Regions from separate parts of the Caulobacter sp. UC70_42 genome, predicted to be linked through region 2. Evidence: riboswitches for the same ligand, from Rfam matches in the RefSeq annotation. Region 2 holds a riboswitch; the other holds the start of a gene.
What was found. A riboswitch is a leader RNA that binds a small molecule or an ion and turns the genes downstream of it on or off. The one in region 2 is predicted to bind glycine.
Positions count from the first base shown of each region.

Region 1: another riboswitch for glycine. It lies ahead of ACHMW8_RS01855 (TonB-dependent receptor plug domain-containing protein); the one in region 2 lies ahead of gcvT (glycine cleavage system aminomethyltransferase GcvT).

Region 1 covers NZ_CP171994.1:327,798-332,209, forward strand. The annotation lists gene ACHMW8_RS01850 (TonB-dependent receptor domain-containing protein) at 1-655, opposite strand, end outside; gene ACHMW8_RS01855 (TonB-dependent receptor plug domain-containing protein) at 543-2,513, opposite strand; glycine riboswitch at 2,644-2,735, opposite strand; glycine riboswitch at 2,739-2,826, opposite strand; gene ACHMW8_RS01860 (ABC transporter substrate-binding protein) at 3,094-4,128, opposite strand; gene ACHMW8_RS01865 (response regulator transcription factor) at 4,217-4,412, shown strand, end outside.
Region 2 covers NZ_CP171994.1:1,014,329-1,018,740, reverse strand. The annotation lists partial or broken gene ACHMW8_RS05270 (zinc-dependent metalloprotease) at 1-1,468, shown strand, start outside; glycine riboswitch at 1,527-1,617, shown strand; gene gcvT (glycine cleavage system aminomethyltransferase GcvT) at 1,781-2,893, shown strand; gene gcvH (glycine cleavage system protein GcvH) at 2,909-3,274, shown strand; gene gcvPA (aminomethyl-transferring glycine dehydrogenase subunit GcvPA) at 3,344-4,412, shown strand, end outside.

The sequences.
Region 1 (4,412 bases), 690 kb from region 2:
GGTCGACGGTGTTGTTGTAGTTGCCTGGCGAGATGTAGCGCGCCCGCAGGTTGGCGCTGAACACCTTGCCCGACCAGTCGAGCGCCGCGGTCATGCGGCTCTTGGGCGTGCCCAGGCCGAACGAATAGCCTTGCGACTTGACGTACTCGATCTTGCTGACGCCGTCGTTGGTGGTCAGGCTGTTGACCCAGGTCATCAGCCAGCGGGCGCGGATGCGGCCGGGCGCGTCGGGGATCAGGCGGTCGAGATTGGTCGCGTACGAGATCTCGGCGTCGACGCCGTCGGTCTTGTAGTTGGCCAGGTTGACGTAGGTCGAGACGATCCGCGAGATCCCGCCGGTGGCGTCGCGGGTGACCCGCGAACACATGTCGGCATTGCCGTTGGCGCAGCGCGTGACGATGTCCTGCGCCGAGACCGTGGTGATCACGTTGTCGATGTCGATGTCGAAATAGTCGACCGAGATGTTGAAGCCCGGGAGGGCCGGCGGCGAATAGACGAAGCCGGTCGTGAAGGTCTTGGCCGTCTCGGGCGTCAGGTTCGCGTTACCGCCGCCATTGGTCAGCACGTAGACGCTGGAATTGGTCTTCGGGTCGACGATGGTGTTGTAGCCGGTCGTGCTGGTGGTGAAGAGCTCGGTCAGGTTGGCCGAGCGGATGTCGCGCGACTTGGTGATCCGCCCCCGGAAGCCTGGGAAGAACTCGTTCGGTGGCGCCCAGCTTCCACGACCAGATCGAGCCGGTCGTGTTGTAGTCGGACACCCGCGCGGCGGCGTTGACTTCCAGCTTGTTCAGAACCGGGACGTCGCGCACGACGGGCACCAGCACTTCGGCGAAGGCTTCCTTGACGCTGTAGCTGCCGGCCATGGCCGAGAAGCTGAAGGTGGTGAAGGCCTTGGCCGCGTCCAGGTCGCCCACCCGGCGGTCGACCGACTCCTTGCGGGCCTCCGCGCCGACGGCGACCGAGACCGGGCCAGCCGGCAGGCTGAAGGGCTCGCCGCGCAGGCTGAAGCCGCCGACGTCCAGCTTGCTGGTTTCGCGCATCGACGGCGTGCCGGTCACATAGTCCAGCGCCGCTTGCGAAGGCGCGCCCTGGCCGAACAGGTTGATCGGCACGCAGTTGGTCGAGGCGTTGGTCAGGGCGACCCGGCAGATCGGCTGGCCGGTGGTCGGGCTGATCACCGAGTCGACGGCGTTGGCGTAGTTCTGGGTCAGGAAGAACCCAGGGGTGTCGATATTGTTCTCGTTCTCGCCGTGGCTGTAGTAGGCGCTCCAGCGCCAGCCGTCGCCGAAGGCGCCGTCGAACGCGATGGTCCCTTGGGTCGAGACGCGCTCGAAGTCGATCGTCGGATAGGCCTCGGTGTTGAAGCGACCCATGGTGAACGAGGTCTGCCCCGCCGCCGCCAGGGCCGACTTCACGGCCGCCGGCAGATAGGCGTTGTCCGACTTGATCGTCAGGTTGCCGCGGTTGTGGTCGCCGAACCAGATGTAGTTGTTCCACATCCGCGAGCGGCGCAGCTCGGCCGTCATCTTGACCTTGTCGGTCAGGTCATAGGTGACGCTGGCCATGGTGGCGTAACGCTTCTGCGGCGTGACCAGGGGCGACAGGTCGTCGTTCGACGGGCCCTCCCCGCCGACCGAGTTCGTGCCGATCACGGTGCCGTAGTTGAAGTCGCGCAGGCTGCCGTCGGGATTGAAGGCCTTGCCCTTGAGGACGCCCGACATGATCAGGCCGCCATAGGCCGCGTTCGAGAAGCCGACGTCCGGGGCCAGCACGAAGCGGCCCGCGCCGTTCGACACCGTGGCCCAGCGGCCGATGTTCGGCCGGCTGTTCTTCGGGATGACGCCGTCGTTGTCGATGTACTCGCCGCCGATCACGAAATGGCCGCGGCCGTCGGCGAAGCTCTTGCCCGCCGCCGCCTCGAGACGGATCTGTTTGGCGTCGTGGTACGAGGACTCACCACCCTCCACGCCGAGCTTCAGGCCGGTGAAGGTGCGGTCAATGCTGATATTGACCACGCCGGCCACGGCGCCGGAACCCCAGGCGGCCGAAGCGCCGCCGGTCACGACGTCGACGCCCTTGGTCAGGACGCTGGGGATCAGGTTCAGGTCGTTGTCGCCCGAGAAGCGGCGGCCATCCAGCAGCACCAGGGTGCGGCTGATGCCCAGGCCGCGCAGGTCGACCGGCGCGTTGCCCGCGCCCGTGTTGGTGCCGGTGGTCTGGGCCGAGGTCGTGGCGCGGAACTGCGGCAGGTCGTTCAGGGCCGCGGCGATGTTCGGACGGGCGCCGACGCTCAGGTCCTGGGCGGTGACCCGCACCGTCGGGGTGGGCGCCTCGAAGCCGGCGCGGTCGATGCGCGAGGCCGTGACGATGATCTCGCCGACGCTGGTGTCATCGGTCTTGGCGGCGGTCTGGGCGGCGTCCTGAGCGAAGGCGGCGCCGTGCAGGGCCAGGACGGCGGGAACCAGGCTGCAACCCAGCAGCAGTCCCCGGCGAGTTTGGCGTGAAAGAGTCAAGGTAAGATCCCCTATGTTTCAGCAGTCGACAGTCGCTCTCTCCCGCGCGCCCGTTTGTTCGGTCGCGTCGGTCGCGTCGCTCGGGAAGACGTGCGCCTTCCCGGACTCCGCCAGGCGGTTCCTCTGCCCCCGCTGTCCCTTGGCCTGAGAGATTCAGGCGCGGTCGCGCCCTTGCTCCTTCGGCGAGGCCGCTCACTTGTGGAGCGGTCCTGCTTTCCAGCGTCCTCGTGCTCTGCGGTCCCTGTTGCCTGAGCGTTTCCGGGGCGGTTGCGCCTTCGGCGTCGGGCTGACCCGATCTCTTCCGCGAGAGCCAGGCCAATACGACCGGCTCGCCCGATCGCGTCAAAGCGTCGAAATCCGGTACAATGTTGCCCGACGCGCGATGAGGGCGAAAGGAATCCCCCCTGAGCTCAACCGGTGGGCACGACTCGCGTTCGTCCGTCGCCGCGCGATCCGCGAAGGTGACAGGTCGGTGACAGCTTGGGCTGATCGGGACCAGGGGCGAAAACCACGAAGCTTTCGTGAACTTGGCCGGGCGTGATTATTTTTTAGGCGAACGCTGGACTATATTTAAGCAACATCAGCGATCGGCGGACGCGGCTTTCCAGCGCGCCAGCAATTCAGCGCGCCGCCCCTGGTCGAAATTGGCCAGAAGGGCGGGACCGACACGGATCGGCCGGCCGGCCGCGCCCAGCGCCGGCGCGCCGCCGGCGGGGCGGATCGGCGTCAGCCTGGCCTGGGCCAGTCGCCTCTGCCCCTCGTCCGACATCAGATAGTCCAGAAACACCCGGGCCGCCTTGGGATGCGGCGCCGAACGGGTGATGAAGGCCACCCGCGAGAGCGACAGATGATAGTCGCTGGGCACGACATAGCCGATGTCGGCGTTGCGATGGCGCGCCCACCAGTCGGCGTAGAAGCCGTTCATGTCGTAGGCCAGATCGTGCGCGCCCGACAGACTGGTCAGCAGCGGCGCGCCCGGGACGAACAGGCCCGGCTCCGATTTGGCCAAGGCGTCGTACAAGGGCCAGGCGTCCGGATAGGCCTGCAGGTCGCTCGACAGGTACATGAACCCGACCCCGCTCTTTTCGGGATCGTACATGGCGATCTTGCCGCGCCAGCGTTCGGGGTTGGCGCGCAAGGCCGCCAGCAACGCGGCGTGGCTGCGGGGCACCTCCGACTCCTTCAGCGCCTTCCTGTTGTAGGCGAAGACGATCGGCTCGGCCGTCACGCCGAAGCCCTGGTCGCGCCAGACGGCCCAGGCCGGCAGGCCCTTGGCCTCCGGACTGCGATAGGTCTGGGCGTAGCCGTCGTTGATCAGCTTGACCTGGATGTCCATCGACGAACTCCAGGCCACATCGGCGACCGGCGCGCCCGCGTCCGTCTCGGCGATAAGGCGCGCCTGCATCGGTTTGGCGGCCAACTCGACGAAGCGGACCTTGATCTTGGGAAAGCGCTCGCGGAAGCCCTCGCCGATCACCTGGTGGACATCGGTGTTGAGATAGACGACGAGCTCGCCCTCGCGCTCGGCGGCGCGAATATCCCAGCCGCTGGTCGCCTGTCCGATCGACTTCGGCGCGCAGCCGGCCAGGGCGGACGCCAGGGCCAGCGCCGCCATGATCGCCACGGGCCCGCGTCTCTTGACCTGATGAGGCAATCGGCGTCGGATGATGACCTCCCCTGCGTGTTCGGTTCCTACATCCCCGATGAAGATACTGGTTGTCGAGGATGATCCGCCTCTGCGTCGCTCCCTGACCGCGACGCTGGAGAGCGAAGGTCACGAGCCCGTCTGCGCCGAGACCGGCGAGGCCGCTCTGGCCCTGGCCCTGGCGCACGGGGCCGACTTCGACGCCGTCATCCTGGACATCGGCCTGCCCGACATCGACGGCTTCGAGATCCTGG
Region 2 (4,412 bases):
GGGCGTCAGCCCGCTCGACGCCCGCTACAGCGTCGTCAACTGGGTCCATCGCCAGACGCGCGGCTGGTCTTACGGCCACGCGGTGGTCGATCCGCGCACCGGCGAGATCATCAAGGGCGACGTGCTGTTGGGCTCCCAACGTGTCCGTCAAGATCGGCTGATCTTCGAAGGCCTGGCGGGCGCGGACAAGAGCGGCCAAGGCGGTCCCAACGACCCGATCGAGATCGCGTTGGCCCGTCTGCGCCAGCTGGCCCCGCACGAGATCGGCCACTCCATCGGCCTGCAGCACAATTTCGCGGCCAGCACCTACGGTGACCGCGCCTCGGTCATGGACTATCCCGCGCCCAGGATCGCCATCAAGAACGGCCAGCTGGACTTCTCCGACGCCTATGGGCGCGGGGTCGGCGCCTGGGACAAGTTCGTGATCGACTGGCTTTATGGCGTCGCCCCGACCGGCGTCGACGAGAAGGCCTGGCTGAAGGCCAAGGCCGACAGGAGTCAGGCCGACGGCCTGCGCTACGTCTCGGACGAGGACGCTCGATCCGCCGACACCGCCCAGCCGATCGGCGCCGTCTGGGACAATGGCTCCGACCCCGTCGCCGAGCTCGACCATCTGATGGCGGTGCGCAAGATCGCCCTGGACCGCTTCGGTCTGCCAAACCTGCCCAAGGGAGCCTCGGTGGCCGACCTGCGCCGGATCATCGCGCCGATCTACATCTTCCACCGTTACCAGGTGGATGCGACGGCCAAGCTGGTCGGCGGCGTCGACTTCACCTACGGCGTCGAGGGCGACGGCCACGAGGCCAGCAAGATCGTGCCGGCCGGGCGCCAGGCCGCCGCTATCGACGCCCTGCTGCGGACGCTGACGCCCGCCGCGCTGGATCTCTCCGACAAGACGCTCGACGTGCTGACCTCGGGCCAGTCGCAGGGCAATGACAAGGCCAATGATATCGAGACCTTCGGCCAGGGGCCGGTCTTCGATCTGCCGGCCGCCGCCGACGTGGCCGCCGATCTCGTCTGGGGCGACCTGTTCGCGCCGGCGCGCCTGAACCGCCTGATGGAGGCCAGGCGCCGCGATCCGGCCCAGCCGGGTGTCGAGGGGCTGCTGGACAAGTCGCTCGCCCTAGCCGCCTTCGACGGCAAGGCGACGGGCCGCCAGGGCGAGCTGGCCCGCCGCGTCCGCCAGCGGATGGTGGTGAACCTGGCCAACGCCCTGGGCGACAAGGACCTGTCCCCGACCGCCGCCGCGGTGATCCGCGCGCGTCTGGCCGACTGGGGCAAGGGCCTCAAGACCGTGACCGCTGGCGACGCCGCCGACCGCGCCCAGGCCCGCGTCCTGGCCGGTGTCGTCACCGACGAGAGCGGCGAGCGTCTCGCGGCGCTGATCGAGGATGGCAAGGCCAAGGTGGCCATCCCGCCCGGCCCGCCGATCGGCGAGGACGACTGGTTCGGAGACTTTTCGCGGTAAGGCGCACGGCCATCGCAGGCCGTGCTTGACTCGCATGGCCTGCTACCGCACTACGCCGAAGACCCTCGCGGGAGACATCGGGATTCGCTCCCGAGGCCGAAGGCGCAACCGCCCCGGAAACGCTCAGGCAAAAGGACCGCGCGGGTTTAGGAACGCTGGAAAGAGGCCCCCGAAAGGGCGGCTCGCCGAAGGAGCAAGGCCAAACCCGTCCGGCAGAGGGGCGAGGCCGGAATCTCTCAGGTCCAAGGGACAGCGGGGGCGACTTGCCGGCGGACGCCGGTCCCGTCGCCGACCCCGCTTGGAGCCCGTCCAGTGTCCGATCAAGACCTCAAGAAGACCCCGCTCTTCGACGCCCATGTGGCGCTGGGCGCCCGCATGGTGCCGTTCGCCGGCTATGCCATGCCCGTGCAGTACAAGGACGGGGTGCTGAAGGAGCACCTCTGGACTCGCGAACACGCCGGCCTGTTCGACGTCTCGCACATGGGGCAGGCGCGCATCCGGGGGGAAAACCCCGCCAAGAGCTTCGAGAAGGTGGTCTCGGCCGACTACCAGGGCCTGAAGCCCGGCAAGCAGCGCTACGGCGTGCTGCTCAACGCCGAGGGCGGGATCATCGACGACCTGATGACGGCGCGTCCCGACGACGACGGCCTGTTCGTGGTGGTCAACGGCGCCTGCAAGGACAACGACTACGAGATCATCGCCAAGGCCCTGGCCGGCGAGGCGACGGTGACCCGCCTGGAGGACCGCGCGCTGCTGGCGCTGCAAGGTCCGCAGGCCGCCGCCGTCCTGGCCGCTCATGTGCCGGAAGCCGCCGGCATGGTGTTCATGGACACGCTGGCCCTGACCGCTTTCGGCGTCGACGCCATCATTTCGCGCTCGGGCTATACGGGTGAGGACGGCTACGAGATCTCGGTCCCGGCCGACGCCGCCGGGCGGGTGTGGAACACCCTGCTGGCCGACGAACGCGTCAAGCCGATCGGCCTGGGCGCTCGCGACAGCCTGCGCCTGGAAGCGGGCCTGCCGCTGTACGGCCATGACCTAGACGAGACCGTCTCGCCGATCGAGGCTGGGCTGAACTTCGCGGTGGGCAAGTCGCGCCGCGAGGCCGGCGACTATCTGGGCGCGGCCCGGATCGCCAAGGAACTGGCCGGCGAGCTGTCGCGCGTCCGCGTCAATCTCAAGGTGCTGGAAGGCGCGCCGGCCCGCGAAGGCGCCGAGATCGCCGACGAAGCGGGCAATGTCATCGGCAAGGTGACCAGCGGCGGCTTCGCCCCCAGCCTGGGCTTCCCTATCGCCATCGGTTTCGCCCCGCCGGCCTATGCGGCCGTGGGGACGAAGCTCAAGGTCATCGTCCGTGGCAAGCAGGCCGCCGCCGAGGTGGTCGCGACCCCGTTCGTCGCCAACCGTTACGTCCGCAAACTCTAATCAAGGGCCCAGGCAATGCGTTTCACCAAAGATCATGAATGGGTCATCGTCCAAGGCGACGTGGCCACGGTCGGCATCACCGCCTACGCCGCCGAGCAGCTGGGCGACGTGGTGTTCGTCGAGACCCCGGAAGCCGGCAAGGTCGTCAAGCAGGGCGAGCAGCTGGCCGTCGTCGAGAGCGTCAAGGCCGCCTCGGACGTCTACGCCCCGGTGTCGGGCGAGGTCGTCGAAGGCAACGCCGAGCTGGGCGACGCGCCGGAAACCGTCAACGCCCTGCCGGAGAGCGGCGGCTGGTTCGCCAAGATCAAGCTGAGCAACCCGGCCGAGGTCGACGCCCTGATGGACCGCGACGCGTACGAAGCGTTCCTGAGCACGCTCTAGCTCCACCGCCGTAGACACTCCCATCCCCGACCCTTTCCCCATCGAGGGGGAAGGGAGAAGGACCGAAAGATGCGTTACCTCCCCCTGACCCCCGAAGACCGCGTCGAGATGCTCGGCGCGATCGGCGTGAATTCGATCGACGACCTCTTCATCGACGTGCCGGCTTCGGCCCAGCGTTCCGGAACCGTCGACCTGCCGCCGCACGCCGGCGAGATCGAAGTCGAGCGCGAGATGGCGGGCCTTGCTCGTCGCAACCGCGCCGCGGGGGAGGGGCCGTTCTTCTGCGGGGCCGGCGCCTATCGCCACCACGTGCCCGCCACGGTCGATCACATCATCCAGCGCTCGGAGTTCCTGACCAGCTACACGCCCTACCAGCCGGAAATCGCCCAGGGCACCTTGCAGGTGCTGTTCGAGTTCCAGAGCCAGGTCGCGGCCCTGACCGGCATGGAAGTGGCCAACGCCTCGCTCTATGACGGCTCCACGGGCGCGGCCGAGGCGGTGATGATGGCCCAGCGCGTCACCCGCCGGAACAGGGCGGTGATGTCGGGCGGCGTCCACCCGCACTATGTCGAGACCATCGAGACCCTGGCCCACGCGGCTGGCGTCGCGACGGAGGCTCTGGCCCCGGCGGTCGACGCCGAGGACGCGGTGATCGCCGCCATCGACTCAGACACCGCCTGCGTCGTCGTCCAGACCCCCAACGTGTTCGGCACGGTCACCGACGTCACCAAGATCGCCGAGGCCGCCCAGGCCGCCGGCGCGCTGCTGATCGTCGTGACCACCGAGGCCGTCTCGTACGGCCTGCTGAAGTCTCCCGGCGAGATGGGCGCCGACATCGCCGTGGCCGAGGGCCAGTCGATCGGCAACGGCCTGAACTTCGGCGGCCCCTATGTCGGCCTCTTCGCCTGCAAGGAGAAATTCGTCCGCCAGATGCCGGGCCGCCTGTGCGGCGAGACCGTCGACGCCGACGGCAGGCGCGGTTTCGTCCTGACCCTGTCGACCCGCGAGCAGCACATCCGCCGCGACAAGGCCACCTCGAACATCTGCACCAACAGCGGCCTCTGCGCCCTGGCCTTCTCGATTCACATGAGCCTGCTGGGCGAGACTGGCCTGCGCCAGCTGGCGGCGCTGAACCACC